4 regions of the Clostridioides sp. ZZV15-6598 genome follow, and region 2 is predicted to be linked to each of the others. Evidence: riboswitches for the same ligand, from Rfam matches in the RefSeq annotation. Region 2 holds a riboswitch; each other region holds the start of a gene.
What was found. A riboswitch is a leader RNA that binds a small molecule or an ion and turns the genes downstream of it on or off. The one in region 2 is predicted to bind S-adenosylmethionine.
Positions count from the first base shown of each region.

Region 1: another riboswitch for S-adenosylmethionine. It lies ahead of KGF50_RS16855 (methionine ABC transporter ATP-binding protein); the one in region 2 lies ahead of metK (methionine adenosyltransferase).
Region 3: another riboswitch for S-adenosylmethionine. It lies ahead of KGF50_RS13885 (MetQ/NlpA family ABC transporter substrate-binding protein); the one in region 2 lies ahead of metK (methionine adenosyltransferase).
Region 4: another riboswitch for S-adenosylmethionine. It lies ahead of KGF50_RS15105 (O-acetylhomoserine aminocarboxypropyltransferase/cysteine synthase family protein); the one in region 2 lies ahead of metK (methionine adenosyltransferase).

Region 1 is NZ_JAGWCS010000115.1:683-9,106, reverse strand. It holds gene KGF50_RS16875 (DUF3793 family protein) at 1-372, opposite strand, end outside; gene KGF50_RS16870 (hypothetical protein) at 617-1,216, shown strand; gene KGF50_RS16865 (TetR/AcrR family transcriptional regulator) at 1,521-1,715, opposite strand; gene KGF50_RS16860 (class I SAM-dependent methyltransferase) at 1,796-2,422, opposite strand; SAM riboswitch class I at 2,772-2,878, shown strand; gene KGF50_RS16855 (methionine ABC transporter ATP-binding protein) at 2,997-3,962, shown strand; gene KGF50_RS16850 (methionine ABC transporter permease) at 3,955-4,611, shown strand; gene KGF50_RS16845 (MetQ/NlpA family ABC transporter substrate-binding protein) at 4,649-5,440, shown strand; gene KGF50_RS16840 (PAS domain-containing sensor histidine kinase) at 5,589-8,327, shown strand.
Region 2 is NZ_JAGWCS010000017.1:25,353-33,776, reverse strand. It holds gene KGF50_RS05340 (ComF family protein) at 239-1,021, opposite strand; gene KGF50_RS05335 (ATP-dependent RecD-like DNA helicase) at 1,024-3,243, opposite strand; gene KGF50_RS05330 (hypothetical protein) at 3,515-4,612, opposite strand; gene metK (methionine adenosyltransferase) at 4,946-6,139, opposite strand; SAM riboswitch class I at 6,276-6,379, opposite strand; gene yyaC (spore protease YyaC) at 6,568-7,077, shown strand; gene fabZ (3-hydroxyacyl-ACP dehydratase FabZ) at 7,213-7,641, opposite strand; gene mreB (rod shape-determining protein MreB) at 7,657-8,424, opposite strand, start outside.
Region 3 is NZ_JAGWCS010000073.1:2,818-11,241, reverse strand. It holds gene KGF50_RS13895 (Na+/H+ antiporter NhaC family protein) at 1-1,238, opposite strand, end outside; lysine riboswitch at 1,384-1,560, opposite strand; gene KGF50_RS13890 (lipoate--protein ligase) at 1,729-2,715, shown strand; SAM riboswitch class I at 2,806-2,911, shown strand; gene KGF50_RS13885 (MetQ/NlpA family ABC transporter substrate-binding protein) at 3,025-3,822, shown strand; gene KGF50_RS13880 (TerD family protein) at 3,925-4,524, shown strand; gene KGF50_RS13875 (GGDEF domain-containing phosphodiesterase) at 4,803-6,662, opposite strand; gene KGF50_RS13870 (diguanylate cyclase) at 7,036-8,424, opposite strand, start outside.
Region 4 is NZ_JAGWCS010000089.1:300-8,723, reverse strand. It holds gene ade (adenine deaminase) at 1-1,014, shown strand, start outside; gene bcp (thioredoxin-dependent thiol peroxidase) at 1,292-1,750, shown strand; gene yaaA (peroxide stress protein YaaA) at 1,766-2,509, shown strand; gene KGF50_RS15110 (calcium-translocating P-type ATPase, PMCA-type) at 2,639-5,296, shown strand; SAM riboswitch class I at 5,350-5,452, shown strand; gene KGF50_RS15105 (O-acetylhomoserine aminocarboxypropyltransferase/cysteine synthase family protein) at 5,562-6,827, shown strand; gene KGF50_RS15100 (homoserine O-succinyltransferase) at 6,857-7,747, shown strand; gene KGF50_RS15095 (TetR/AcrR family transcriptional regulator) at 7,901-8,424, shown strand, end outside.

The DNA of each region.
Region 1 (8,424 bases), on a different contig from region 2:
AGTCTTAAGCTTTTCAACTAGATGCTCTAAATAAACATTTACGTTAGTATTTTGTTTGTATCCTAAAAACTTTAGAAAATTTACTGTTTTTTTACATTTTAATCTTTCTGACAATGCAGTTTTATTTACAAATAATATTTTTAATCCTTTTTTTTCTTTATCAATAACTATAAAATCTATCTTTTTACACTTATATAAATATTTGTAAATATCACTAATTTTTTCCTCTCTATTTACGTCAGTAAATGAAATATTTATTATTTCAGCAGGTTTAGAGCCTAAAAAAACTGGACCTAAAACTTCCAAAAGCCATTTTATATATGATGATTCAATTTTATTTTTACAACAAAATTGTGAATTGCAACAATGCATAAAAGATAACCTCCTTCAAATGAAAATTAATATCAATTAATTAAATTATACTATGAATGATAATCAATATCAATAATAAAATTATATTTTTTTATTAAATTACTTATCTATTATAATTTCCCAAAAAATAAATTATAAATTGTTTAATTTTAGTAAATAAAAAATAAAAATATAGAAATACTAAGTTGAGAAAGAAATTTATTAAAATTTTTTGTAATACAAAACATCTAGGAGGGTAATAAAAATGAAATTAAAAAGAACTTTATTTGTAGGACTAGCGTTAGTATTAGCTATAGGTATGACAGCATGTACTAAAAAAACTGAACAACCAAATGAAAATGCAGGGAAAAATCCAAATGAATCAGTAAACAACAATGAAGGTTATATGAATTATTATTCAACAAGCTATAATGATTATATAGCAGGTTTAAATAGATATTCTATTTATGATACTCCAGAAAGTATAAATAATCAGTTTAAGGATAAAGAATATCCAGGGAACGAAAAATATTTAAGTGAAGTAAAAGCTGCATACAAAGATAGTAGAGATAAAATACAATCATTTGTAACTTCTCTTAAAAAAGATGGTAAAACAGAAGATGCTGAATTAAAGAAAATGAATGATGAATTAATAACTGAAGGTGAAAGATTAGTAAAGGATATAGATGCTAGATTAGCAAAATTAGATAAAGTATCTGATGAAGATATGAAAAAAGGTCAAAATGACTTTATGAAATTAGTTCATGGAACAGAAGATGTTGGAAATGATATAGGTAGTGGTTTTAGAAAAATGATAAAAGACATGAATGATAGACTAGGAATAACAGGAAATAATAAAAAATAATAGAATAAATAACTAATTTAATACTAAAAAATTTAAAAACATATCGAAGCCCTAAAGATATTCTCTTTCTTGGGCTTCGTGTTTTTCTATATAACCTTGTTACCTTAATATTTCCATTATTAGTTTCAACATTAATTGTTGCAGTAGGATGATTGCCAATTTTATTTTTTGTATGCAGTTATAATGTTATCCATACAAATCTGTTTTGCTAAATCAGCTGAAATATCTTGTGTTTGAAAAGAAGTATAGTGAATGTCCATAGCCCACCAAGATAAAAATTCCGATTATTAGTGTAGTAGATAGTTCAATATGCTCCAACTGACGAACAGTACCTTGTGCAATAAATGCAGTTATATAAGAAATCAGGTTCTATTGTACATTTGAGAATAAAGTCCATAATTTCCTTTTTACCTGCAAAGTTAAGATAAATTGTACCTACAGAAACTTCTACTGCTTTGGCTATTTGGTTAATCTGAGTTTTGGCATATACTTTTTTTATTTATCTAATTTAAAAGGGCATATATCAGTATTATGATATATGCCTATGTTGTGATTATTTAATTAAATATAAAAAATAGATTATTCTGTAAAATCATTTTTTCTATATTGTACCAAGTAGCTTTTACCATTTACAATGTCTTCAATTGTTATTTCTGAAAATCCTACTTTTTCACCTAATAAAATTAAATTTTCCTTATCAAAAAGTTGAAATTCTTTAGTGTATGATAGTTTTTGTAACCATTCTTTTGAGTAAACTACATTATAAAAAATGCCTTCTGGTTTTAAAACTCGAAATATTTCTGACAATCCCTTTGTTGTATCATCCCAAAAATAAATTGTATTTATAGAGGTCACTATATCAAAAGAATTATCTTTGTATTCCAAATTACAACAATTTCCTATTGAAAGTTGAATTTTGCCATCTTCAATACCTTTGAGATTTTGTTTTGTGGCAAGTTCTTTCATATCTTTTGAAATATCTATGCCACATATGTCTGTGGAATATTTTTTATAAATTTGTTGAATCAAATATCCATTTCCATATCCAATATCGAGTAGTCTAGATTGTTCATTAAGACGAATACATGATATTAAACTTTTATACATTTTCTGGTTTATTGTATTCATTATCAAACAGCAACATTTGCCAATAATACCTCTAGGATTTCCAAACTGAGAACCAATATATTCTGTAAATTTTTTCATTTATTATTCTCCATAATTTTTATTTTTAACTGGTAGAATTTTATCATAGAATTATCTTTAAGTCATTCTATTTATGTTAAAATAAAGTTTTATAAAAAACATATTAGCTTTCTGGCTTTATTTTATAGGCGAAATCAAATAGATAGCTTAATAGTTATATGATGTTATATAACCATTGAAAATGTAAAGAGTTATGGTCTAGAAAATCAATAGAATAAAGCTATTTGTTTTTTATTAGTAATAATAAAAAATAAAAATTTTAAATAAATTTATTGACAAATATTATTAATAAATATATCATATATAACATAGCAAGAAATGATAATCGAATTAAATTAAATTAAATAACGTCTTATCAAGAGTGGTGGAGGGACTGGCCCTTTGAAACCCGGCAACCAGTATATTTTATATACATTGGTGCTAAATCCTGCAACTAATATAGTTGATAGATGAGTATAAATAGCTTTCTAAGCCTGAGTTTATACTCAGGCTTTTATTTTGTTAGATACAAATTTAAAATACATAAATAAAAATAAACATACAAATTGAGCAGAATATGTGGGGAGGAAATTTTATGGTTAGCATAAAAAATGTTAATAAGTATTATGGAAAGATTCAAGTACTTAAAGATGTAAGTATTGAGATAGAATCTGGAGAAATTTTTGGAATAATAGGTCATAGTGGTGCTGGAAAATCAACACTACTTAGATGTATAAATGGGCTAGAAGAGTATCAAGAAGGTAGTGTGCTTGTATCTGATAAGGAAGTAAAGTCATTAAATGAAAAGCAAATGAGAGATTTAAGAAAAGAGTTAGGAATGATTTTTCAACACTTTTCACTACTTGAAAGAAAAACAGTGTTTGATAATGTAGCATTACCTTTAGAGTGTTTTGGATATACAAAGGCAGAAATTAAAAAAAGAGTTTTAGAGTTATTAGAAGTGGTTGGGATATCTGAAAAGAAAAATGATAAACCAAGAAACTTAAGTGGTGGTCAAAAACAAAGAGTTGCAATTGCTAGGGCTTTAGCACTAAATCCACAAGTACTTCTTTGTGATGAAGCTACTTCAGCATTAGACCCAAATACTACAAAATCAATTCTTTCATTACTTGAAGATATAAATAAAAACCTAGGAATAACAATAATAGTGGTAACTCACCAAATGGAAGTTATAAAACAAATTTGTGGAAGAGTGGCAATAATGGAAAATGGAGAAGTATTAGAAGTAGGAGATACAGAAGAAATTTTCTTGAGAAATACTAAAGGACTTAGAAAATTAATAGGTGAAGAAAGTATAATTTTACCAAAAGGAACAAATATAAAAATACTATTCCCTAAAGACATTTCTAATGATGCTATCATCACAACAATGGCAAGAGAGTTAAACATAGATGTATCTATAATATTTGGGAAATTAGAACAATTTAAAGAAGATATTTTAGGTTCACTTATTATAAATGTTTCAGATAAAAGTGGAGAGAAAGTAAAACAATATCTTACAGATAAGGACATAAGATGGGAGGAAATGATAAATGAATAGTCTAATTGATTTTTTAACAACACTATTTCCAAATGCATTATTACAAACTTTATATATGGTCATAGTACCAACTGTAGTAGCAACCATATTAGGATTTATACTAGCAATTATATTAGTAGTTACAAAACCAGATGGATTAAAACCAAATAGCACGATTAATAGTGCACTAGGATTTATAGTAAATATATTTAGAAGTTTCCCATTTATGATACTTATAGTTGCAATGATTCCAATAACAAGATTAATTGTTGGAACAAGTATAGGAGAGACTGCTGCAATAGTGCCAATAACTATTGGTGCAGCACCATTCATCGCTAGAATTATAGAAAGTTCATTAAATGAAGTTGATAAGGGATTGATAGAGGCTGCCAAATCTTTTGGGGCTACAAAAAAACAAATAGTATTTAAAGTTATGATAAAAGAAGCAATGCCTTCAATAGTATCTGGGATTACATTATCAGTAATTTCTATACTTGGTTATACAGCTATGGCAGGTGCAGTAGGAGCTGGAGGACTAGGTAATATAGCACTTATTTATGGATACCAAAGATTTGATACAGCAGTAATGGTTTATACAGTAATAGCACTTGTAATACTAGTTCAAATAATACAAGGTTTAGGAAATCTAGCTTATAAGAAACTAAAATAACTTAATTAATAAAACATTTTTAAAGGGGGAGTAAAAAATGAAATTAAAAAAATTATTATCAGTAGCATTAGTGTCAGCAATAGCAATATCAGCAGTAGGATGTTCAAACAAAGAGGATAAAAAAATATTAGTAGGGGCATCATCAAATCCACATGCAAAAATATTAGAAGTTGCAAAGCCTTTATTAAAAGAAAAAGGATATGATTTAGAAGTAAAGATATTTGATGATTATGTGCTTCCAAATACAGCTTTAGATGAAGGTTCTTTAGATGCTAACTTCTTTCAACATATCCCATTTTTAGAGGAGACTGTTAAGGAAAAGGAATATAAACTTACTTATACATCTAAAGTGCATATAGAGCCAATGGGATTCTATTCAGAAAAAGTTAAATCATTAGATGAAGTAAAAGATGGAGCAGTTATAGCTGTACCAAATGATGCAACTAATGGAGCTAGAGCACTTAAATTATTAGCAAAACATAAATTAATAGAAGTAAAAGATGGCGAACTTATAACTAAAAAAGATATAACTAAAAATCCAAAAAATATACAAATAAAAGAAATGAATGCAGAACAATTGCCAACAGTATTAAAAGATGTTGATGGAGCAGTAATAAATTCTAATTATGCTTTAACAGCTAATTTAAATCCTACTAAAGATGCAATAGTAATAGAATCAAGTGATTCTCCATATGTAAATATAATTGCTTGTAGAGAAGATAATAAAGACAGCGATAAGATTAAAGCTTTATCAGAAGCTATGAATAGTAAAGAAGTTAAAAAGTTTATACAAGATGAATATAAAGGAAGTATCGTTCCAGCTTTTTAAATTAAATATACAAAATCTATAAAATGAGTAAAATTTTAAAAACTTTACTCATTTTTTTTTATAACTAGAAAGTGACAAATTTTTTGGGAGAATTGTGGTAACATATTTATAGATAAAACTATATAAAAATGAAGAAGTGGTGGGGAATATGGAATCTAAAGGAACTTTAAGGAAGAATAAGGTCTATATATTGGCTAATGGGTTATTTTTAATTATTGCACTTTTGAATATAAATTTGTATACAGTTTCCATAAATATGTATAGGATAATTTTACTTTGGATATTTGGATATTCTATAGTTTATATAACTAGTTTTGAAAAAGATGAATTTATAAACATACTAAAATTAGGATGCCTTGTATTAGTTTTTGTGGGGATTTTAGGCATAGCAGAATTAGAGATTCAAAAATTCCAAGTTATGATACTCAATTTAAGTATAATTAATATGTCTACATTTATATACTTAACAATTTCTAAAATAAAAAAGCTGAGAATACGTCATTTGTTGATTTTCAACAGTACTTTTATAATAGTAGATTATTTTCTACGAAGTATTTTTAATAACTTTTATTTAAATATGATTATTATGGTAATTAATATTGTCATGTCTTTGTTTAATTTATTGTTTGTATTAAACAAAATTAATAGTGAAACTGAACATTATAGCTTAATAAAAAATTTATCATACTTTGCTTTATTTGCAACTATTATAGGTTTTATAACAACTTGTCAAATTAGTATAGTAGATACAGATAGATTAATAGGAGTAGTATATTTATTGTTATGTAATCATACTTACTATGTGTATGTATACAGTCTAAGTAATAGAGTAGTATATCCATATTATGAATTAAATTCAATAAATAAGAAATTAAGTAAAAAGTCAGAACAATTAAGTAAGATAAATCTAGCAATAGAAAAGGATATGACTATACAGAAAACATTAAAAAATTATATAGATGAAAGAAAAGAGTTATTAAGACAAGCACTTGATACTATACCAAATGTATGGATAATAACAGATTATGATTTTAATATAAGTTATACAAATAATGCATTTAAAGATGAATTTTCAAAGGACATGAAAAACTTTTATCACATATTAAATTTTATAAAAGAAGATGAGCATGTAGCTGAAAAGCTAAAGAAGTTTGATAAGGATATAAGTATAATTGATAAACAAGTAGAGCTAAATAATAACATATATTTGTTAAGTTTAAGTAATAATGAAGAAGAAAGTAATTATTTAATAAGCTTAAATAATATTACAAATGAAATAAAAATGGATAAAGAGATAAGGGCTATAAATAAAGATTATGAAAATATAATATTAAACATACCATCTCCTATACTTGTAAGAAGTGCAGAAGGTGGTATAAAGAAGAATAAAGTAATAAGCATAAATAAAAAATATGAAAAGAGTTTTAAATGTACACCAAAAGAACTAGTTAATATGACATTAGAAAAATATTTTGAAACTTTTAACATAGATTTCTTTGATAATAGAGATTTTAAAAGATTAAATCTAACAAAAGAAAAGAAAGCTGAAATAGTAAGTTATAATGATACAGCAAATTGCATAGTTAACTTTGTAATGTCTGATTCAGATGGTGAAGAGCATGTTGAAGAAGTTAGAGTTGGAGATTATTGGTCAGATAATAAATTATTTAAGTTACTTACATTTAGAGATATAACTAAAGAAATAAATATACTTAGAACAGTAAATGAACAAAAAATAATATATGAAAAATTATTAGATGCTATACCAGAGGCTATTTTTCTTGAAGATTTAAGTACATCAAGAGTACTTTATACAAATAGAGCCTTTAGAGAATTATTTGGAATATCAAGTGATGTACTAGGAGTAACAACACAAAAATATAGAAATATCTTAGTAAAAAAATACATAAACAATTTAAATATAGGTGAAAGAGAAAAAAGTATTCATATAGTGAATGAAAATAATCATATTAAAGAAGTAAAAATGATATCAAGAACCTTATACTTTGGACAGAAGAGAAGTAGAGTAAGAATCATTAAAGATTTAAGTGTACAAAGAGAGTCTGAGAGACTTAAAAAAGCATTAATAAAACAAAGACAGTATGACCAGATGAAGATGGAGTTCTATGCTAATATATCTCATGAACTCAAGACCCCTTTAAATAATATCTATAGTTCAGTTCAGCTTATCGAGAATCTTTACAAAAAAGAAAAGATAATTGACTGTCAAGATATATTAAGAGAACACATAAAAATAACTAAACAAAACATGTTTAGATTATTAAGATTAATAGATAATATAATAAATATTTCTCAAGTTAAATCAGAAATATATAAAATTAAAGCGGTTAACTTTGATATTATCGACATAACAGAAAGAATAGTTACATCCATTAGCAGTTATGCAAAATCTAAGGGAATCGACTTAGTTTTTGATACAAATGAGGAAACTATGAGAGTAGGGCTTGACCCAGAATCTATAGAAAGGATAATATTGAATATATTATCAAATGCTATAAAGTTTACTTTAGAAGGTGGAGAAATACTTGTAGGAATATATAAAGAAGGTGAAAATGTAGAAATACTTATAAAAGATACTGGAATAGGTATAGAAAAGGAAAAATTAAATGATATATTTAATCGATTTAAACAAATTGAAAATAGTGGTATATCAAACGAATTCGGCAGTGGAATAGGATTGTGTCTTGCAAAATCGTTAATTGAAATTCAAAATGGAGAAATTTATATAGATAGTAAATTAGGAGAAGGAACAGAGGTAAAGATCATATTCCCAATTAAAGAAGTAGTTGAAGAAGTCTATGATAAATCAAGTTACAATGATAATATTGAAAAATTTGAGATAGAATTTTTTGATATATATAAGTAGTAAATATTGAAATCCATTATTTTATATATTAATATACAATTAAAAGCAGACTAATTTTACTTATGATTTTAGCTGTATTTAACTGACTATAAATAAA
Region 2 (8,424 bases):
GGTCTTTGACCCCACACTCGCCTACTGGAGGGTTCGCTTGGGTTCGCCGCACTACTACTCTCTCTCGATTTTATTATCGGTAGGTCTTACTTCTAAGCCGCACCATGCTCATTAACCCAATTTTTAGTGTTAACTTACGTGGATCCTTTTGCCTGCGACTGGCTTGGACTTTCAACCACAGACCTAAATATCACTTATTCATTTTAATATTTTAAAGTAAAATTGTCAATATATAAGATTATTCCATAACATAGTTGTCATTTGCTCTTGTAAGCAAAGTCATTACAAAAACCTTATTAACACCAGATAACTTTAAAATCTTAGATATTTCATTTGTTGTCAAGCCAGTTGTGAATATATCATCTATCAAAAGTACATTTTTATTATTTATTAATTTAATATTTTCGTTAACAGCAAATACATTTTTTAATTCCTTTTTTCGCTCTTGTTTACTTAACTTATAGAGCATCCTTGTATTTTTTTCCCTAGATATACAATCTAATATTGGAATATTGATTACTTTACTCAAACTCAAAGCTATTTTTTGTGCTTGATTAAATCCTCTTTTATTAAGTCTTTTCCTATGAAGTGGAACAAATAATATATAATCAAATTTCACATTTTCTAAATCCAACTTTTCTTTCATTATTTGAGCTATGTATTTAGTCATAAATGTTTTTTGATTGTACTTTAATCCTAATATTATTTTTTTAGTTATATCATTGTATTCAATACAGGAGATTGATTTATCAAAATAAAAACTTTTATCAAAACAATAGCTACACCCTTCAATAAATTCTTTTTCAAGCGAATGATGTATTATTGGCTTTCCACATTTTATACACCCATTTAGTATAAAATTCATTTCATTAAAACAACTTTTACAGACTGAATAGGTATTAGTTTTTTTTATTGATTTATCACAAATTATGCAATTTATATTTTCAGGATAAATAAAATCCAGACATTTATTAATCAGATTTTTAAAACTCTTAATAAAATTATCATTGCATATTTTCATATTTACTCTATCAACAGCCCTTCTTGTTTAAATTTATTTAGCTTATAACCTAAATTTGAATATCTTTGATTCACTCTATTATTTTTTATCATATATTCCAGATATTTTACATCTCCAACTAGCACAACTAATTTTTTTGCTCTTGTCACTGCTGTATATAATAAATTACGGCTTAGTAACATAGGAGGAGCCCAAGTTATTGGTATCACTACAACTGGAAATTCACTTCCTTGACTTTTATGTATAGTTGTACAAAAACTATGGTCAATCTCATCTAACTCATCGTATAAATATGATACAATTTTAGTTTGGTCAAATAGTACATAAATAGTTTTCTTATCTTTATCTATATGATAGACATAGCCTATATCTCCATTATATATACCTTCACCACTTTCCTTCTGGTCTTCTGTCTCCCACTTTTTTGTATAATTATTTTTTACTTGCATTACCTTGTCACCAACTCTAAACAACCTTTTAGAAAAACTTTCTTCTACTTTAAACTTCTCCTTTTTGTTAAGATACTTTTGTAACTCTATGTTCAGATTGGTAACTCCTAACTCTCCTTTTCTCATTGAAGATAACACTTGTATATCTTTTAGTTTATCGACATTATAAAATTTAGGTAGTCTTTCATTTACCAAACCTATTATTTCATTCAATATCTCTTCATTCGTTGATTTTCTTATAAAAAAGAAGTCTTTTCCCTTTGTATTTAAATGAAGTGGTTCACCATTATTTATCTTATGGGCATTCACAATTATCATACTTTCTTGAGCTTGTCTAAATATTTCATTTAATTTGACTACATTTATAATATTTGAGTCTATCATGTCCTTAAGTACATTACCCGCACCTACAGAAGGTAATTGGTCACTATCTCCAACTAATATTACTCTTGTTCCTAATTTTATTGCTCTAAGTAAATTATACATTAAGATAATGTCTACCATCGATACTTCATCGACTATTATCACATCTGAGTTTATCGGGTCTTCTTCATCTTTAAAAAACGTTAAATCATCGTCTGTTGAAAATCCCATTTCTAATAATCTATGTATAGTCTTTGCTTCTTTATTAGAGGTTTCACTCATTCTCTTAGCAGCTCTTCCCGTTGGAGCGGCTAAAGTTACACTTTTCCCATTATTTTCAAATATATCTATAATTGCATTAATGGTAGTAGTTTTTCCAGTACCTGGGCCACCAGTTATAATTAATACTCCACTGTTCACAGATTCTTTAACTGCTAAAACTTGTTTCTCTGCTAACTTAATTTTCTTATCATCTTCTAAAATTTTAATTTCATTTTCTATATCTATATTCAAATCTTCAAATTCATACTGGGATAATTTTACTATTTGACTACATACTCCATTTTCAGACAGGTAGTATGGCATAAGATATATGAGATTTTCATTATTTACTTTTTCTATATGTATTTTTTGATTATATACTAACATCATTACACATTCTCTTACTATATCTCCATTTAACTCCAACAATTTTTCCGAATCTTGTATTAGAATATGTTCTGGCAAATATGTATGTCCATTGCTTAGGGATTTATTTAAGGTATATAATATTCCTTGGCATACTCTATCTTTAGAATTTTTATCTATGCCAATTTTATTAGCTATACTATCAGCTACTTTAAACCCTATTCCTCTTATGTCTTCAGCAAGCTGATATGGATTTTTATTTATAATTTCTATTGCACTACTTTTATATTTTTTATATATTTTTAAACAATAATTAGGTGTTATTCCAAAAGGAGATAGTTCTATTATTATGTTTCTTAATTCTCTATCTTCTTCATAACTCTTTACTATTTGCTTTACCTTTTTACTACCTATCCCCTCTACTTCTTGTAATTTTTCTGGGTAGTTTTGTATTACATCTAGTGTGTCAACACCAAACTTATCAATTATTCTCTTAGCCATTTTTTCGCCAATTCCATGTATCATACCAGAAGATAAGTAAACATAAATTCCTTCTAAAGATGATGGTGTCACTGGCATAAAACTATTTACTTCAAATTGAGTTCCATAAATTTTATGGTTTACCCACTTACCTTCAACTTCTATACTCTCTCCCATTGCTAAAGTAGGCATACATCCTACAACAACAATTTCATCATTCTCATTTACCAGATGAGCTATTGTATAGCCATTATCTTCATTTTTAAAGACTATTTCGCTTATCATTCCTTCTAATTTTTCCATTTTTATCTCCTAAAAATACTAATAATTGTTCCGTTTGCATGTTAGTATACTTAAATATATTAAGTTCTATGATAGGATTCTATCAGAAAATTTTTCTATATTTTTATACTTAACTTAATTTCCAACTATTATACATTTTATCAGAAACAAAAAAAATCTGCACCCCAAAAATATGGTACCTTAAAGTAAAGGTACCATATATAAATAACTATTTTATTTAAACCAGCTTACTTCTAAAACATAGATTAAATTTCACAAATTTATTTTGATATTAATTTACTTCAGATTTATTTTCCTTATATCCTTCAGTTTTGGTAATTCTTCGATAAAGCATACATAGTAAAATTAAAATTCCCATATAACCTGTATATGGATATAATGTCCCTACAAGTTTATCAAATGGTAATAATCCTCCTATACATGCTAATATGCTTACTACCACTGTTATTATTTTAAATTTAGGATGATCATCTTCCACAAATCTATTAGTTACTGACCATAATAATGGTACAGCTGTAGTATATATTCCTAATAAAAGTACTACTGAGAATAAAATACCTATAATTGGAGATATCTTGTCAGCTAAATAAAGAGCTGGTATTTCTTTTGTGTATATATTTCCTACATCTGAAAGTAGTGCTAGATTCATCATTATAGCTGCTGCCATAAGGGCTACTCCACCTACTATACCTCCCCATACAGCATCTCTCTTATTTTCTGCTGAAGCTCCCATTCCAGTTAAAAATGTTATTACTATTATTACATTATAACAAGTATAAAGCACTCCTGAGAAATATCCATTTGATGTAGCAGTTTTGACGTTTAGACTATCAACTATAGCTCCTGCATTTGATAAAGCACCAATATTACTAAATAAACTAATTGCTCCTACTAAAAGTGTAAATATTATTATTATAGGACCTATATTACCTAGTATCTTGGAAAGTCTTGTTAAACCTAGAGATACAGTTATTAGGGAAACGATTGCCATACCAATCCTACCTACATATGGATTTAACCCATAGTACTCTGACAATGTAGCTCCTGCTCCTGCAATCATTATTACTAATGTTCCAAACAAGAATAATGGCCCAAACCATTCAAAAAATGTACCAAGATATTTTCCACAATATACTTGATAAATCTTTATTGGTTCTTTAAGCTTTAGTTCTCTCCCTTTTTCTATAACTTCTGCTCCAAACCATGAGAATAATACCATAGATATTATTCCTCCTATAATACCAGCATATCCATAAAACGTAAAGAATTGTACTATTTCTTGACCAGTTGCAAATCCAGAACCTATTACAGTTGCTACATATGCTCCAGCAAAACTTATAACCATTTTGATGTTTATTTTACCTGACATACACACTACTCCCTCCTAAATAAAATAAATTTTTAATAAGTAAAATTTAATGTAAGTTTATTAAGACTATATTAGTTGTATTAGTGCTACTTTTCAATATTTTTTGAATTATTTAACATTACTTAACGAAATCTTAACCAGTTTTTAACATATGTCTTCTAATATGTATTAATTTAATGCAATATTATATAATGAAATATATTAATCTCAGTAAATAATGTTTCTTTATTATATGATTGAAAATTAGTATTTATTAAATATATTTAATTATAAAATAAAAAACTGCTAAAACGTAATTATAAAATTACATTCTAGCAGTTCCTTGTCTAAGCATTATTCACCTAATGCATCTTTTCTTAATTGTTCTACTTTATCAGTTTTTTCCCATGGTAAATCTATATCAGTTCTACCAAAGTGACCATAAGCAGCAACCTTTTTGTAAAGAGGCTTTCTTAAATCTAAATCTCTTATTATTGCTCCTGGTCTTAAATCAAAGTGTTTGTTTACTAGTTCAACAAGCTTTTCTTCTGAAACTTTACCTGTCCCAAAAGTATCTATAAATATAGATAATGGTCTAGCTATCCCTATAGCATATGCAAGCTCTATCTCACATTTCTCTGCAAGTCCAGCCGCAACAATATTTTTAGCTACATATCTAGCAGCATAGGCAGCAGATCTATCAACTTTTGTAGGGTCTTTTCCTGAAAAAGCTCCTCCACCATGTCTAGAATATCCACCATAAGTGTCTATTATTATTTTTCTTCCTGTAAGACCTGTATCTCCTTGAGGTCCTCCTATAACGAATCTTCCTGTTGGGTTTATATAAATTTTAGTATCTTCATCAAGTAATTCAGCTGGTATAACTGATTTTATAACATGCTCAATTAAATCTTGTCTTATCTTATCATTTGATACTGTTTCACAATGTTGAGCTGATATAAGAACTGTATGTACTCTTACAGCTTTATTTCCTTCATATTCAACAGTAACTTGAGTTTTTCCGTCTGGTCTTAAATAATCAACTAAACCTGTCTTTCTAACTTCTGTAAGTCTTCTTGATAATTTATGAGCTAATGATATTGGAAGTGGCATTAATTCTGGAGTTTCATTACATGCAAATCCAAACATTATACCTTGGTCTCCAGCTCCTACTTTTTCTATTTCTTGTTCTATTTCTTCTCCAGTCTTACTTTCTAGACCTTCATCAACTCCCATAGCTATATCTCCAGATTGTTCATCTATAGAAGTTATAACTGCACAAGTGTCACAGTCAAATCCATATTTTGCTCTTGTATATCCAATTTCTTTTACTGTTTCTCTTACTAATTTAGGTATATCTACATAAGCAGATGTACTTATTTCTCCAGCTACTAGAACTAAGCCTGTTGTTACTGTAGTTTCACAAGCTACTCTAGACTGTGGGTCTTTTTCTAACAATGCATCTAATATTGAATCTGATATTTGGTCACATATCTTGTCAGGATGTCCTTCTGTAACTGATTCTGATGTAAATAAATGTCTTGCCATTTTTGTTCCTCCTTATTCATTCTTAATTTTTATTATAGGTTTTACCTTATCTTCAATTCTTAGAAATTTTACTCAAAATAAAAAACCTCTCCTTATAAGAAGAGGTTAATAATCGTAATCGCATACTAATTAACTGACCTCATCTTTCAAGACTTTTGTCTTGTAGGAATTAGCACCTTTTCCCATTTGGGTGGTTGCTGGGCTTCACAGGGCCTATCCCTCAGCCTCTCTTGATAAGGTAATCAAGATTTAAATTTTATTTTACCTTATTAGCTTACTATTTTTTTAAAATTTTGTCAAGATTTTTAGTCATATTTTTGCCATCACTTTTTTTGTGAGACAAATAAAATATTATCTCTATCTGAAATTTAAAGTTAGGTCTTTTTAGTGCTTTTTATTCATATATTTTTTTGAAGGGGGTGTTCCTATTGTATTTAGCTAAAGTAAATTACAGCGATGATGATGTTATACAGGTGCTAAGTTCAGTTCTCAAAACCATAATTAATGAAAATACGATTGTTGTTTGCATAGGAACAGACAGGGCTATAGGTGATACTTTAGGCCCTTTAGTTGGAACAATACTTAAAAACAGTAAATTTAAATACCCCGTTTACGGTACACTAGATAACCCTATTCACGCCTTAAATATATATGAGTCTTTAGATACTATAAAAAATACACATATGCAAGGTAACTTCTTGGCTATAGATGCTTGCTTGGGGTCGCAGAGTAACATAGGTAATATACAAATTAGAGAAGGACCTATCCTGCCCGGAAAAGGTGTGGGAAAAAAACTACCTCAAATAGGAAATTATTCTATAGTAGGAATTGTAGATAAAATTGATGAAAATAACAGACTTTCATTTAATAATATACGTCTTAGCTTTATATTAGACTTAGCTGAAACAATAGCTTTAGCACTATTGGTATCTACTTAAATCTTATATAAGGTAACTGATAAAATTTTTTATATTAAAAGGGTAGATACTATAGAGTATTTAATTTAATAAATACTCCAAATTATCTACCTTTTTATTTTGATGTTTATTCTTCTGTTTTCATACGCATAAATTTTATTTTTCTACTAAAGCAAACATTAACTCACCTTTACAGACAAGTTCTTCACCAACATAAGCTTTAGCATCTGCTTTTGCTATATTTCTTCTAAGTGTTGTCATTTCAACTTCCATAGTCAATGTATCTCCTGGTCTTACTTCTCTCTTGATTCTAACTTTATCAATACCTGCAAATACACCTAATTTGCCTTTATTTTCTTCTAAAGACATCATTGCCACTCCACACACTTGTGCTAGAGCTTCTACTATCAACACTCCTGGCATCAACGGATAATCTGGAAAATGACCTTGAAAAAATGGTTCATTAACTGTTACATTTTTTATACCAACAGCTCTTTTTCCAACTTCTAACTCTGTAATCTTGTCCACTAATAAAAATGGATACCTATGTGGTATTAGTTCTTTTATTTCATCTATATTTAACATTTTAAACTCTCCTAATTATTTTCTTTTGAAAGACCCACCTGTTTCAAGTAAATCTATTGAGCCCAAAGCAATCCCTGTTCCTTTTGCAACACAAGATAGTGGCTCATCTGCTATTGTAACAGTTATTCCTGTTCTCTGTTCTATTATTTTATCTAATCCATATAATAATGAGCCTCCGCCAGTCATTATTATACCAACATCCCCTATGTCTGCCGCTAGTTCAGGTGGTGTTTTTTCTAAAACAGCATGAGTTGCAACAACTATTTGTTCAACGCATTCTCTAAGGGCTTCTAACATTTCTGTTGAGTTTATAGTTATAGAGCTAGGAAGACCTGTAATCAGATTTCTTCCTGTTATTTTCATATACTTTTCTTCTTCTCTCTTAAATGCAGAACCAATTTCAAACTTAATTTTTTCTGCGGTTCTTTCTCCAATAAGAAGATTATGTTGTTTTTTCATGTACTTAACTATAGCATCATCAAATCGGTCTCCACCAACTTTTATAGATTCACTTACAACGGCTCCTCCTAGTGATATTATGGCTATATCTACAGTTCCTCCACCAATATCTATAATCATATTGCCATTAGGTTGTGATATGTCTACACCAGCTCCTATAGCTGCTGCTATTGGCTCTTCTATGATATATACATCTCTAGCCCCAGCTTGTCTAGTAGCATCCTCTACTGCTCTCTTTTCTACTTCTGTAACACCTGTTGGCACGCATACCATAATTCTAGGCATAAAAAATCTTCCAAAGCCTTTTTTATCAACTATCTTATC
Region 3 (8,424 bases), on a different contig from region 2:
ATTACTGAACTTAATGACCAAGCAAGTATTAATATGACACCAGTGATTACTAAACTTTTCATTCCATCTATCCAAACATCAATTGCTTCTGATACTGTAAAAATCTTTTTAACTACAGCCATTATAATAGCAACTAAACTTGCAACTAATGCAGATTGGAATAATGCTCTAGATGCATCAGATGCACTAAATGCTTCTTTTATTGCCTCAAAAGAATATGGTGAATTTGTAAATAATTGTATTAGAGCCTTATCTTCTCCTCCCATTATAGATGTATATCCACTATAATAGAATGATGCTAGCGCAACTACTATTAATGTACCTATTGGAATTATAGCATTCCACACGCTTAATTTTACTCCGTTTTTTGGAGCTAAATCGTCTAGCTCTTCAACGCCTTCATCAAGATTTGTACCAATTTTTCTACTTCTAGCTTTTATTTCAGCTTTTCTCATTGGGCCAAATTCTTTTAATAATAATGCTGATATTACAATAAATGCTAATATTAATATGTTATAAAACCTAAATGGTATTGTATTTAAAAATATACCAAATGCATCAACATCTACGCTTATACTTTCAAAAGCATCATGTATTAAACCAACTTCGAGACCTATCCATGTAGATATTATGGCAAGACCAGCAACTGGTGCTGCTGTAGCATCTATTATAAATGATAATTTTTCTCTTGATATTTTCATTTTATCTGCAACAGGTCTCATCATAGGCCCTACTATTAATGAATTCGCATAATCATCAAAGAAAACTAAAAGACCTAAAAACCAAGTTATAATCTGTGTACCTTTAGCTGATTTTGCTCTCTTTGCAAGTGCTTCAGCTATAGCCTTAGCACCTCCCATCTTGGCGACGAGGTTTATTACTCCCCCAATTGCTAAGACTTGCAGTATTATCCCTGCATTCCACGGGTCTGATAGAGATACTAAAGCTCTATCTACTAAGTCTAAAAATGCTTGTATAAATGCAGCAAATACATTGACTCCACTGACTTGAATTATAAAACTTCCAGAAAGAATTCCTAGCAGTAAAGAAATTATTACATTTTTAGTTATAAATGCAAGTATTATGGCAACTAATGGTGGTATTAAAGTTAAGATTCCAAATTTTTCTGCATTAGCCAGTGCAATGGTATCTATATCTTCCTCTGCAAACACCATTACAGTTGACATTATAAACATAATTGTCGTCAGAAAAATAATATTAAATTTTTTATTTCTCATATAAATCTCCCTCTCTTTTTAATTTTGTGAATTATATAGGGTATTATGGGTTATGATAAAATAAAAAAGCCTTGAGTGGTAAACACTCAAGGCTTAAACATTACAATACATTGATAATACTAAAAAACAAATATAATATAATTCCTTAAATGATAGCTCACCACAAATAAACCTGTGACAGTTGTACATATATTTTATGTACCCCCAGCAATATAATCTTAAAGCATCGATTATAAAACTTCGGCAATATCCCCTTTCCCAATAAATCTTTGTGCTTAACTCCTTATTGGTACTGATAGATTATTGCGCCTCTACCCTTTTATTCACTTTTATTAAATATATTTTGAGTATATATTATTTATTTAAACTTTGCAAGGAAGTTTTAAAAATTTTACTTTAAAGGATTTTTTATATCATTGTCGAATTATAAAATTAATTGTACCAAAATCATCTAAAAAAATTTTATCAATTATATGGAGGAATTACTTTAATGTTATTAATTTACAATGAAAAAACAAACCCTTATTTTAATTTAGCAATGGAAGAATATTTACTTAAAAATTTTGATGAAGATTTATTTATTTTATGGAGGAATGAACCTTCTATAATTGTTGGAAAAAATCAAAATACACTCTCTGAAATAAACTTAGAGTATATAAAAGAACATTCAATACCAGTTGTTAGAAGACAATCTGGAGGAGGAGCTGTATTTCATGATTTAGGAAATATAAACTTTACATTTATAGCTTGTAATAATAATAGTTTTAGTGATTTTAGAAGATTCACCCAGCCAATAATAGACTTACTTAAAACTTTAGATGTCAGTGCTGAGTTTTCTGGAAGAAATGACCTTCTTATAGATGGTAAAAAGTTCTCTGGAAATGCTCAACATAACTATAAAAATAAAGTAATGCACCATGGGACACTTTTATTTTCATCTGAAATAAATGACCTTTCAAACGCACTAAAAGTAAAACCCATAAAATTTGAAGGTAAAGGTATAAAATCTGTAAAGTCTCGTGTAACCAATATAAGTGAACACTTACAGTCTGATATGGATATACTTGAGTTTAAAGATGCTATAATGAATTATCTTTCTGCAACAAATGCTGATAATACAAATTATTCTCTAAGTAAATATGACATAGAGGAAATAGAAAAGCTTACTAAATCAAAATATGAAACTTGGGATTGGAATTTTGGTAATTCACCGAAATACTCTCTTTCAAATGAATTAAAATATGCTGGTGGAAATGTAGAATTTAATTTAAATGTTGATAAAGGTATAATAACTAGTATAAAGTTTTTTGGAGATTTCTTTGGAAAGTGTGATGTATCTTTTGTAGAAGATAAACTTGTTGGTACAAAACATGAGGAAAATTCATTAAGATCTATTTTAGATAGTATTGAAATAAATGACTATTTCTTAGGTGCTGATACTAATATTTTAGTTTCTGGAATTTTAGGTGTTAAGTAAAAATAACAAAAACTTTAAAATATTTACAAAATTATGTTTACAGATATAGAAAATCATGCTAATATGTATAACATAATTAAAAATTAATACTTCTTATCCAGAGTGGTGAAGGGACTGGCCCTATGAAACCCAGCAACCAGTATATTTTAATATACATTGGTGCTAAATCCTGCAGTATTGTACTGAAAGATGAGTTTAAATTAGCTTTTAAAGCCTGAGTTTACACTCAGGCTTATTTTATTTTCACAATGTGATAAAAAGAGGGTATTTTATTTTTAACTAATCAATTATATTCAGGAGGGAATTTTTATGAAATTCAAAAAATTATTAAGTTTGTTATTATGTCTAGTATTTACTTTATCTGTAGTTGGATGTTCAAAATCTAAAGACGATAAAAAAATTGTTGTTGGTGCTACTTTAGTTCCAGGTGGAGAGTTATTAGAAGAATTAAAACCACTTATTGAAGAAAAAGGTTATACTTTAGAAGTTAAAAACTTTGACGATTACATACTTCCAAATGAAGCTTTAAATAATGGCGAAATTGATGCAAATCTATTTCAGCATGAGCCTTATCTAAAAGAAGCTGTTAAAGCTAAAGGCTATAAAATAATGGCTGGGACTAAACTATATGTATGCCCAGCGATACTTTACTCTTACAAAATAAAATCTGTTGATGATTTTAAAAAAGGAGATACAATTGCAATAAGCAACAATCCATCTTCTTGTTCTAAAGACCTTAGATATCTTGAAAGTATCGGACTTTTAACTTTACCTAAAGAAAATAATTTAGTTAGTCCTAAAGATATAATTGAAAATCCAAAGGGCATACAATTCAAAGAATTAGATATTGCTCAAATACCATCTTCTCTTCCAGATGTAACTGCTGCATTTATAGACACTACTTATGCAGTACCTGCTGGTCTTGATGCTAAGAAAAATGGAATCTACACAGCACCAGTAAATGATGAGTATGCTAACCTTTTAGCATTTAGAACTGAGGATAAAGACAGTGAAAAAATTAAAGTTTTACAAGAGGTTCTTACATCAGATAAAGCAAGAAACTTAATTGAAGAAAAATACAAAGGAATTGTAATTCCTGTTTTCTAGTAGAATTAGTATAATTTTAACATTATTATTGTAATCTTGTTGAATATTGACTTATTAAGTGCTACCATTTAAGTAAATCTATGTTTGTGGAGGAAGATTACTATGGCTATAGAATTGAAAAAAGGACAAAAAATAAATCTTACAAAAAAAGAAAATACCGATTTAGGTGAGATTTTAGTTAATTTAAATTGGAATCAAAAGGTACAAAAAAAGGGCTTTTTTGGAGCTCTAAGAAGTAGTAATATAGATTTAGATTTAGGTTGCTTGTTTGAAATGAAAAATGGTGTAAAGGGCGCTGTTCAAGCATTAGGCAATTCCTTTGGTAATTTAGAACATCCTCCTTTTGCTCAACTAGATGGAGATGACCGAACAGGAAGTAATACACAAGGCGAAAATATAAGAATCAATGGTAATAAGATAAAAGAAATAAAAAGAATATTGATTTATGCTTTTATTTATGAAGGTGTAGCTAATTGGTCAGAAGCTGATGGAATTGTAACTATTAAACAAAAACAGGATTCTGATTTAGTGGTTAAGCTTGATGAACATAAAAACGGTTATAACATGTGTTCAATAGCATTAATAGAAAATGTAAATGATGAAACATTTAGTGTTGAAAAAGTAGTTAAATACTTTAAAGGACATAGAGAAATGGATGATGAATTTAACTGGGGCTTAAAATGGGTTGCAGGAAGAAAATAGTAATATTTAAGAGACTATAAGTAAAACTACTTATAGTCTTTATTTATGTTTTCACCATTAACACTACTAATAAGTTCATATTATTTGCACCTCATATAAAACCTTATAATAATTTATAGTTTTCATATAATTATTTATTTAAAATCGTATATAATATATATTGATACTATTCTCAGCACTTGTATCACTATAAGTCTTAAATAGTTAATAAATCTAATAAAGTACTTATAATATAAGTCCTTCATTAGATTCGTATGTATTAAAATATACTTTAACTATTATAAACTATAAACAATTTCTTTATCTAGTATTTTTTCAAACTCTAACATTGGCATTGGTTTATAAAAGACAAACCCTTGAACCAAATCACACCCAATCTCTTTAAGAAACTCAACCTGTTCTTTATATTCAATACCTTCAGCAACAGTTATAATATTTAACTCTTTTATCATCTGTATAATATTTTTTATTACTATCTTTTCTTTTTCTTTATTTAAACTCTCTTTAAAAAACATTGAGTCAAGCTTTAAAACATCAAATGGTAAATCCTTCAAAACACTTAGAGACGAGTATCCCTTTCCAAAATCATCCAAAGAACAAGTAAATCCACTTTCATGTAAGTCATGTACAATTTCTAAAAGATGTTCTTGATTTTCAAAAGCAACACTTTCTGTAAATTCAATTTCTATAGTATTTTTAGGTATATTATATTTATTTTTTATTTGAGAATAAGTTTCTACAAATTTAGCATTATAAAACTGTATCTTAGAAACATTAACTGATATAGGAACAATTGTTTTATTTTCATCTAATCTTTTTCTAAGCCATCTACATACCTCTTCAAACACATATTGGTCTACCAAACTAATAAAAAATTCCTTTTCGAGTATTGGAATAAATATTGCTGGAGATATCACACATTTGTCTGGTGTCATCCAACGTACTAAGGCTTCTGCACAACCTATTTGTTGATTATGCAAATTAACTTTAGGTTGAAAATAAACAACAAATTCTCTTTTATTGAGTGCTTCATGTATTCTACTCTTAATTGTATTTTCTTCAATCATTTTTTTACGAATATTTTCATTATAAAAAGCGTACTTAGTACCTGGTTTGTTTTTGACAGTCTTTTGTGCAAAATTTGCACGATTTATTAAATCATCTATATTTAATTTTTCATTCACATCTTCAATACAACAAATTCCACTGACAATGGTAATACTATATTTATTTTTAATTTCATCTGTAATGTTAATCAACTTATCATCTACAATTTCTTGTCTTCTTAGTAAAGTCTCCTTATCTACATAACATCTTAATGCAACAAATCTATCTGCAATCTCTCTTGCGAATATTTCGTATTTTCCAATATCATCCATCATAAAATTAGAATAGCGTTTTAATATCATATCGCCATAATCGTATCCAAATATATCATTGATATACTTAAAATTTTCAAAATCAATATAAAATATAGCAAATTTCTTGTCTTTATACTTATAAATATACTGCTCTGCATCCAATTTAAACTTTTCTATAGTATTTGCTCCTGTAAGTTCATCTTTATATGCAATATTTTTTAAATCTACGTTTAGTTTCTCAAGTCTAATTAATCTTTTATTGTACTGTATAATCAATATAATCCATGCTACTATACCTACAATCGATATTATAATTATTAATGTCATTAAATAATTGCTTTTTTCCTTAGAATAATGTTCTACTTCAAATACTGTATCATTTGCAATCTCAAAAAATTCTTCACTTGCTTGTAATAACTGACTACTATCTTCTTCCATCCTTACTTTTTTAATTTCAATATTTAAATCTTCCCATTTTCTTTCCAATAAAGATAAGTACTCATTATACTTTTTACAGTCAGTGACTACTAGACCATATTTTCCATGTCCTGTATTTAATTCATGTAAAATTTCATCGATATATTCTACTAGTTCATCATTTGGTTGAAGATTCATTTCTAATTTAGTTAGACGTTGACTAGCTCCACGAACAATACCAACATAATTAATCAACTTTCCATAATCTCCAATGTTGTGAATTAATTGAACAGAAATGTAACTTATAGAAATTAATAAAACAAATAAAACTAAGATAGCTATCTTTAAAAATTTCTTCATAAAATACCTCTATCCCCTATGTTTTCACGTTTATCAGATATTCTACAATTATGCTAACTAGGTTTTTATATATTATAAATAATTAGTATGATTTTTTAAATAAATTTTCTAAACATTTTTAATAACCAACTTAGTAAAATATTGTATAATCATTTTTCTTAAATAACGTGTATTAAACTTTAATAAAATTCTCTTGTTACTTAAAATATAGAAAATTTTATTCTACATAGTTTATTTTTGACATTGCATGTTTTTGTAAAACATCATTTTTTCAAATTTACCAATAGGCCTAGGTTTAATTTCTGTTAACAAACTTTTGAATCTATATAAATACTATAATCATAGACACTACCAGTTTGATGTCTGTTTATTTTTATTTAAAATCTGCAATCTCAAATCTATTGCGCCCTTTTTCCTTAGCACAGTATAGTGCCTTATCAGCCTTTTGATATAACTCATCATACTCTTGATTACAAACCGCTAATGCAACTCCAATACTGACAGTGATGTATCTATTTTCATCTAAATAAATACATTGTACCTTTTCGCGTAATTGTAAACATTTTTCAATAATTTCATCTATATTTTGTATTTTTTTCATGTAGACAATAAATTCATCTCCACCTGGACGCCCTACAATATCTTCTCTTTCAAAGTTCTCACTTAGAATATCTGCAACTGCTTTTAGCACTTTGTCTCCTCTTAAATGTCCATAAGTATCATTAATCGATTTAAAATGATCTACATCTAATAAAAATATAGCACCCTTTTCACCCACTCTAAGCTTGTATAAACTTTGTTTAACCATCTGCATACTGGTTTCTGCATTAAAAATATGAGTTAAACTATCTCTTTGTGCCTTTTCTAATAGAATATCTTTTTCTTTTTTTTCATTGTCAATAATATTTATCTTTCCAATTGTATATGCAGGTAATCCTGTGTCCTCATATACAGTTTCAATAGCAAATCTAAGCCAATGAAATTGTTCATCTATAAAAAATAAGTAAGCTTCTTTAATTCCATCTTTTTGTGACTTAATTACATTTAAAAATTCTGCTCTTTGTCTAGTAGAACTTTCAGCTTTATTAGATTTTGAATAATCATATGTAATTAATTTAGGTTGTTCATTCTCATTTGTAGGTGGTACTGAAAACATCAATGTGTTTTTTTTATAATCATACTCAATAAAATAATCATTCATAAGCCCATACACACGTAAATGTTTTTCAAGTTCTAAAGAAGTTTTTTTATTCATTTTAACTCGTTGATATATACCCAAAGCTAAAGCTATGATAATAGACAACAAAATCCCTGTAATAACTAAAATTGTTTGAGCCGGATTTCTATTAATAAAGTATGATAGTGAAAAATCAGGTTTATAAGTAGTATTTTTATATATTATAGCTTGCATATCTTCTGCTGGAATTCCAGAAATTGACTTATTTAATATGCTTAATAATTCTTTATTAATAGGTTTAACAATTCCAAAACAAACTTTATGATTTTCATAAGTTTGTGGAATCATCTTAATATTATTAAATTTAGGCAAATTAATATAGTACTGAGCAGAATATTCATTTACATATGTATAATCTGCCTCACCATTATTTACAGCTTGAATACATTCATCTATTGTATCATACCTTACTACATTTCCTATAAAATCACCTCTATATGTACTATTCTTTATCATAGCCAAACGTTTACCTTTTATAGTATCTTTATTGACATTTCCATTTAACATCATAGTGTATTGGGAAGA
Region 4 (8,424 bases), on a different contig from region 2:
AAATTAAGAGCAGGTCTAAAAATTTTTATAAGAGAAGGAAGTGCAGCAAAAAACTTAGAAGCTATAATAAAAGGATTATTAAAATATAAGTTACCAATTGAAGAATTTATGTTTTGTACAGATGACAAGCACTTAGATGATATAGAAAAACAAGGGCATATAAGATGGAATATAAAGTGTGCAATCGATTTGGGTATGGAGCCAATTAAAGCTATTAAAATCGCAACTTATAATTCAGCAAAAGCATATGGTCTAAATAGAATTGGAGCAATAGGTGCTGGTTATAAAGCGGATATTGTTGTTCTAAATAGTTTAGAAAATATGGAGGTAGATAGTGTTTATAAAAATGGCAAATTGATAGATGAAGGAATTTTTTCTAATTATAAATATGAAATTAAGGATAAAGAGTTACTTAATACAGTTAAATTTAACGATATTAATAGAGAAAAAATACAATTAAAGTCAAATGAAAAAAATTATGTAATGGAAATTGTACCATATCAAATTCTGACAAATAAATTATTTGAATCTATACCAAACAAAAATGGATATTTCAATCCAAATGAAGAATACTCAAAGCTTTGTGTTGTTGAGAGACACAGAATGACTGGAAACATATCAGTTGCACCATTAAAAGGTTTTGGTATAAAAAATGGAGCAATAGCAACTACTGTAGCCCATGATTCACATAATATAATAGTTGCAGGTGATAATGATGATGATATTATAGTTGCGGTAAATTACTTGAGAGATATACAGGGTGGTTATGTAATTGTATCAAATGGAAAAGTACTTGCTCATTTAAGCCTTCAAGTAGCTGGATTAATTAGCACTCTTCCAGCAGAAGAAGTGCAAGAAACAACTGATAATATGCTAAAAATAGCAAGAAAAATGGGAGTTCCAAAGTATGTAGACCCTTTTATTACACTTTCATTTATGGCTCTTCCAGTTATTCCGAAAATAAGACTTACTGATTTAGGTCTATTTGATGTAGAAGAATTTAAATTTATATAGATTAGAGTATTAGAAGATTAAAAATAAATAGGCAGGATTTAATACATAATTAAATCCTGCCTATTTTAATTACTATAATTATTTAACATAAATTCCAGTTTAAATGTTCTAATCAAATAAAGTTTAAAATTTTTAGTATATAAGATTTACATATTCATGAAATTTTCTATACAAGAAAGTAAAATATTTTATTTATATAGAGAAATATAGGGTACTAATATAAATATAGTATAAATTATTGATTTAAAAAATTGCTTTTAAAAAAGGAGAGATATTTATGTTAAGTATAGGTACAAAAGCACCAGAATTTACATTAGAAGATAAAGATGGAAATAAAGTCAGTATGTCAGATTTTAAGGGGAAAAAAGTAGTAATATATTTTTATCCTAAAGATAATACACCAGGATGCACACGTCAGGCATGTGCCTTTAGAAACGCATATGAAGGATTTAAAAATAATGATATACCAGTTATTGGGATAAGTAAAGATAGTATTAAATCACATCAAAAATTTGCAGAAAAACATGAGCTTCCTTTTATTTTACTTTCTGATCCAGATTTAACTACTATTAAGGATTTTGATGTGTGGAAAGAGAAAAAAATGTATGGGAAAACTGCTTTAGGAGTTGTTCGTGCAACTTATATTGTAGATGAAAGTGGGATTATTGAAAAAGTTTTTGAAAAAGCAAAGCCAGATACAAATGCACAAGAGATTCTTGAATATTTGGAAAAATAGGAGTAATAGAAATTTATGATTATAATGTTATCACCAGCTAAAAATATGAAGCATGTACAAGAGTTTGATAGAGATTTAAGCTTACCCTGCTTTATAGATAAAGCAAAAGAAATATCAAAGAATATAAAAGCCTTTAGTGTAGAGGATTTCAAAAGTAAAATGAAAATCAACGAAAAATTAGCCATATTAAACAAGAGTAGATATGATAATTTTAAATTTGATAGTTTAGGTACTCCTGCAATCTTAACTTATGATGGAATACAATATAAAAATATAGAAGCAGAGAATTTTACAAAGCAAGACGAGGAATTTGCAAATAGTTGTATTCGAATCATAAGTGGATTATATGGGGTCGTAAAACCATATGATAGCATATATGAGTATAGATTAGAAATGCAGACAAAATTACAGATAAGAAAATTCAAAAATTTATATGAATATTGGGGAGATAGTATATATAAAGAATTAAGTAAAGAAAATACAGCTATTGTCAATCTTGCGTCAAGTGAATATAGTAAAACTGTAGAAAAATTTATCAATGATAATGATACATATGTAACGTGTACTTTTAAAATAAATAAAAATAATATGCTAAAAGTAGAATCTACACAAGCAAAGAAAGCTAGAGGAATGATGGTAAAATATATTGTTAAAAATAAAATCGAAGATATTAGTGACTTAAAAAAGTTTAACTTAGAAGGATATAAATATCAAGAAGATCTATCTAATAATAATGAGTATGTGTTTGTGAAAGAGTAGATATTTTTATATAGACTTTAAATTGAATTGTTAAATTTAGGTAAAATATAATTGTTGAGTATTGAATTGAATTGGATTTTAAAATATAATTATTCTTAAATCAAAAAAAGAAAGGAGTGATCTTCCAAAATGGAAAATCACAAACAGATGCCTTGGCATTCGATGGCAACACATGAAGTATTAGAGAGTTTAGACTCATCAGAGGAGGGGCTCACCGATACCGAGGCGGAAAACAGGCTTAAAGAGTATGGTTTAAATGAACTGAGAAAAAGACCACCTAGAACAGTTTTACAAATGCTTTGGACCCAAGTTACAGATGCTATGGTATTGATACTAATAGGTGCATCAATATTATCTTTAGTATTTGGAGAATTTACAGAAGCTTTTGTAATTCTAATAATTGTAACAGTAAATGCAGTTATTGGTATTGTTCAAGAAAAAAAAGCAGAATCATCACTGGAAGCACTAAAAAATATGAATTCACCTACAGCACGTGTTATGCGTGATGGTGAAGAAAATGTTATCCAAGCAAGTAATCTTGTAATAGGAGATATTGTTTTTTTAGAAGATGGAGCAATGATTCCAGCAGACATTCGTTTAATAGATACATCTAGTTTAAAAATTCAAGAAGCTTCTTTAACAGGAGAGTCTGTCCCATCAGAAAAAGATTCAGATGACCTTTTACCTGAAGAATGTGTATTAGGAGACCGTAGTAATATGGCTTATACGTCTTCAATTGTCACATATGGTAGAGGTGTAGGTGTTGTAGTTGCAACTGGGATGGACACAGAAGTAGGTAATATAGCACATCTTTTAGATTCACAAAATGATTTTGATACTCCTATAAAACGTAAACTTAATACTGTTGGAAAGACATTAAGTGTCATAGGTATTATTGTATGCGTTATTATATTTGCAATAGGTGCATTTTATCAGAGACCTCTCTTGCCAATGTTTATGATTGCAATTTCCCTTGCTATATCAATTATTCCAGAGGGATTACCTGCAACAGCAACCATTGTAATGGCTCTAGGTGTGCAACGTATGGCTAAAAGAAATGCTTTGATTAGAAAGTTGCCAGCAGTTGAGACATTAGGAGGAGCTACAGTAATATGTTGCGATAAAACTGGTACATTAACCTTGAATAAAATGACTGTTACACATATTGCTGTAAATGGCGATTTTGAATCTGGAAAAGTAACATCAATAGATACTGCATCTGAGAAGCACCCACTAGTATATAAAGAGATTGTTTATGCTGGTGCACTTTGTAATGATGCCTGTATAAATCCAGATAAAACAGATGAAATATTAGGTGACCCAACAGAAGGTTCATTAATTTTTATGGCTAATAAATTTGGAATAGATCAAGACACTCTTGAAGAGAAATATCCACGTGTATTTGAGCAACCTTTTGATTCTGACAGAAAATGTATGACAACTGTTCATGATATAGATGGAAAAATCACTGCATATACTAAAGGTGCAGTGGATGAACTTCTCCATTTATGTACTAAAATATTAACATCAAAAGGTGAAAGAAATATTACAGAGTTAGATAAAAAAAATATACACGAATTATGTCTCACTATGTCTAAAGATGCATTACGTGTACTTGGTTTTGCTAAGCGTGAAATTTTATCGATACCAAAGGAAGATAGTGAAAACATAGAATATGATTTGACATTTATTGGTATGGTTGGAATGATTGACCCGCCAAGAACTGAGGTAGCCGATGCAGTAAAAACTTGTAAAGAAGCAGGAATAAGAACCATAATGATAACAGGTGACCATAAAGTCACTGCCACAACAATAGCTCATGAACTTGGAATTTGGAATGAAGGAAATACTGTTATATCTGGTGATGAACTTGATAATTTAAGTGATGATGAACTAGATAAGGCTGTTAAAAATGCTACAGTATTTGCTCGTGTATCACCATTTGATAAACTCAGAATTATAAAGTCTCTAAAAAGAATTGGAGAAGTACCAGCAATGACTGGGGATGGGGTAAATGACTCCCCTGCATTAAAGTCTGCTGATATTGGTATAGCTATGGGTATAAGTGGTACAGATGTGGCAAAAGATTCTTCAGATATGATTTTAATGGATGATAGTTTTACCACAATTGCTTATGCAATAAAAGAGGGTAGACGTGTATATAGAAATATACAAAAGGTTATACAATTCTTGCTTGTTGGAAATATAGCAGAGATACTTACACTATTTGTTGCAATATTGTTAAACTGGGATACTCCACTTCTTGCGGTGCATATTCTGTGGGTAAATCTTGCAACAGCAACTCTTCCAGCTCTTGCTCTTGGAGTTGATCCACCAAGTAGAAATATAATGAAGCACCAACCTGTTAAATCAGAAAGTTTGTTTGAAAAAAACCTTGTACAAAGAGTTATTACTCAGGGGATATTTGTAGCAATAATGACCATTTTAGCATATAAAATTGGTCTTAATATAGAAAACCATACTGTAGGTCAAACAATGGCATTCTGTGTATTAGCACTTTCACAAATGTTGCGTGCATTTAGCCAGCGTTCAAATACAGATTCTATGTTTACTAGAAATAGTGGTAAAAACCCATTTCTTTTAATCTCATTTTTAGCTTCCGCTTTACTTATGGCAGTTATATTATTTGTTCCTCACTTTAGAGATGCATTTAATTTAACTATTTTAAACACTTCGCAATGGCTTGTAACAGTGATTTTAGCTATAATGTCTGTAGTTCAAGTAGAGGTGGGAAAATTTCTTAAAAGAAAATTATATAAAAAGTAGTTGACAAAATTAGGAAAAAAATATAAGATATAAAACATAGAAAAATTAAATAAATCTTATCCAGAGAGGTGGAGGGACTGGCCCTATGAAACCCGGCAACCAGTATATTTATATACATTGGTGCTAAATCCTGCGGCGGAAGCTGAGAGATGAGTATAATTAAGCTTATACAGAGCCTGAGTTATATACTCAGGCTTTATTTATTTTAAATCTCATCTGACAAATAGTTTAATTTTCTTAATTAAAATTTAAGGGGGATACAAAAATGTATAACAAAGAAACAATATGTGTGCAAGGAAATTATAAACCAGGAAATGGAGAACCAAGAGTTTTACCTTTATATCAAAGTACAACTTTTAAATATAGTAGTATAGACCAACTTGCTGACTTATTTGATTTAAAAGCTGAGGGTCATATGTATTCCAGAATAAGTAATCCTACTGTTCAAGCTTTTGAAGAAAAGATAAGTTTGTTAGAGGGAGGAGTATCATCTGTTGCCGTATCATCAGGTCAATCTGCAAATATGTTGGCAGTTTTAAATATATGTAAATCTGGAGATAGTATACTTTGTTCTTCAAAAGTATATGGAGGAACATTTAATTTATTAGGACCTAGTCTTAAAAAATTTGGAATAGATTTAATATCATTTGATTTAGATGCAAGTGAGGATGAAATAGCAGAACTTGCAAATGAAAATACTAAAGTTGTATTTGCAGAAACACTTGCAAATCCAACTCTTGAAGTTATAGATTTTGAAAAAATAGCAAATGTAGCTAAAAAAATTAATGTTCCATTTATAGTTGATAACTCATTAGCATCACCAGTACTTTGTAATCCACTAAAATATGGAGCAAACATAGTCACTCATTCTACTACAAAATACTTAGATGGTCATGCTTCAAGTGTTGGTGGAATTATAGTAGATGGTGGAAATTTTAACTGGGACAATGGAAAATTTCCAGAATTAGTTGAGCCAGACCCAACATATCATGGAATAAGTTATACTGAAAAGTTTGGCAATGCTGCATATGCTACTAAGACAAGAGTTCAATTACTTAGAGACTATGGAAATTGTTTGAGTCCATTTAACGCATATCTTACTAATTTAAATATTGAAACACTACATCTTAGAATGGAGAGACATAGTGAAAACGCACTTAAGATAGCTAAGTTTTTAGAAAAACATAAAAATGTAGATTGGATTAACTATCCAGGACTTGAAAATAATAAGTATTATGAAAATGCCAAGAAATATCTATCAAAAGGATGTAGTGGCGTTTTATCATTTGGAGTAAAAGGGGGACTTGAAAATGCTAAAAAATTTGTGGAAAAACTACAAATAGCAGCATTAGTCACTCATGTATCAGATGTAAGAACTTGTGTTATACATCCAGCTTCAACTACTCATAGACAATTAACAGAAGAACAATTAATTGCATCTGGAGTACTACCTTCACTAATAAGATTATCTGTTGGAATAGAAAATGTAGAGGATTTAATAGCTGACTTAGATCAAGCTTTAAATTTCTAATAGTATAAGAGAAAGAGAAGTGAAAAGATATGGCTTTAATACTACCAAAGGGACTACCTGTTATTAATAAATTATTAGATGAAGGAATAGATGTAATTTGTAAAGAAGACTTTAATAAAGATTTAGAATACAAAGAAAATATAGATACTAAAATAGCTATATTAAATCTAATGCCAATAAAAATAGATACAGAGTTAGATTTGCTTAGAAGAATAGATAAAACAGGTTTTAATGTATCTGTAGAATTTATTAAAATCTCAACAAGAGAGAGTAAAAGAAGTTGTAATGAATATGTTAAGAATTTTTATAAAACATTTGATGAAGCAAAAAAAGAATCTTTTGATGGTTTTATAATAACAGGAGCTCCAGTTGAACAAATGGAGTTTGAAGAAGTTGATTATTGGGATGAACTAAAAGATATTATGGATTATTCTAAGAGAAAGGCTAAATCTACATTATATATATGTTGGGCAGCTCAAGCAGGTCTTTACAAATACTACAATGTAAAAAAACTTCCATTAAGTCAAAAATGTTTTGGAGTATTTAAGCATGAAGTAGATAAAAATAGTAAGATAGTAGATGGATTTGAAAAAGAGTTTTTTGCTCCACATTCAAGACACACTACTGTAAATATTGAAACTTTGAAAAATAATGATGAATTGAGCATTGTAAGTCATTCTAAAGAAGCTGGTCCTTATATAATTACAAATTCAAGAGATGTATTTGTAATGGGTCACAGTGAGTATGATAAATATACTTTAGATAGAGAATATAAAAGAGATGTAGATAGAGGTGATAAAATCTCAATACCTCAAAATTATTATATAAATGATGATCCTTCAAAAGAACCAACTGTTAAGTGGAAAAAGCATTCAGAACTTTTATTTAGAAATTGGATAAAAAATTATCTAATAATATAAAATACAATTAAAAAAATATGGAAATCTATAAGGTATAAAAGTAATTATCATACTTCTTTATACCTTATTTTTATTTTATAAAATTGACATTATAAAAGTAGTTTTATATAATAAAACTAAACCGACTGATGGTCTATTGAAAGGAGAAAATATATGAGAATTATAAAAGACCCTGAAGAACGTAAAAGTGAAATCCTCGATACAGCTGAAATGCTTTTTTGTACTAAAGGATACACAAAAACTACTATAAATGATATTTTAAATGAGATTGGAATTGCAAAAGGAACATTTTATTACTACTTTAAATCTAAAGAAGAGGTAATGGATGAAATTATAACTAGAATTATAGATAATGATATAAATATGTTAAAAGAAATTGCTTCAAATCCAGATATCCCAGTTATTGAAAAGTTCTTTCAAATATTAATATCTCAAAGGCCAAAAGTTGGAGGAAGTAAAGAAAAAGTGATTAACCAATTTCACCAACCAAATAATGCTGAGATGCATCAAAAGACAATAGTCAAAACTATTTTAAATTTTACACCTATTTTAACAGAGGTAGTAGAACAAGGTATAAGAGAAGGGATATTTAATACAAGATATCCAAAAGAGACAATCGAGTTTTTGCTTGTTTCTTCTGAATGTATATTTGATAAAGGTATGTTTGATTGGGATAA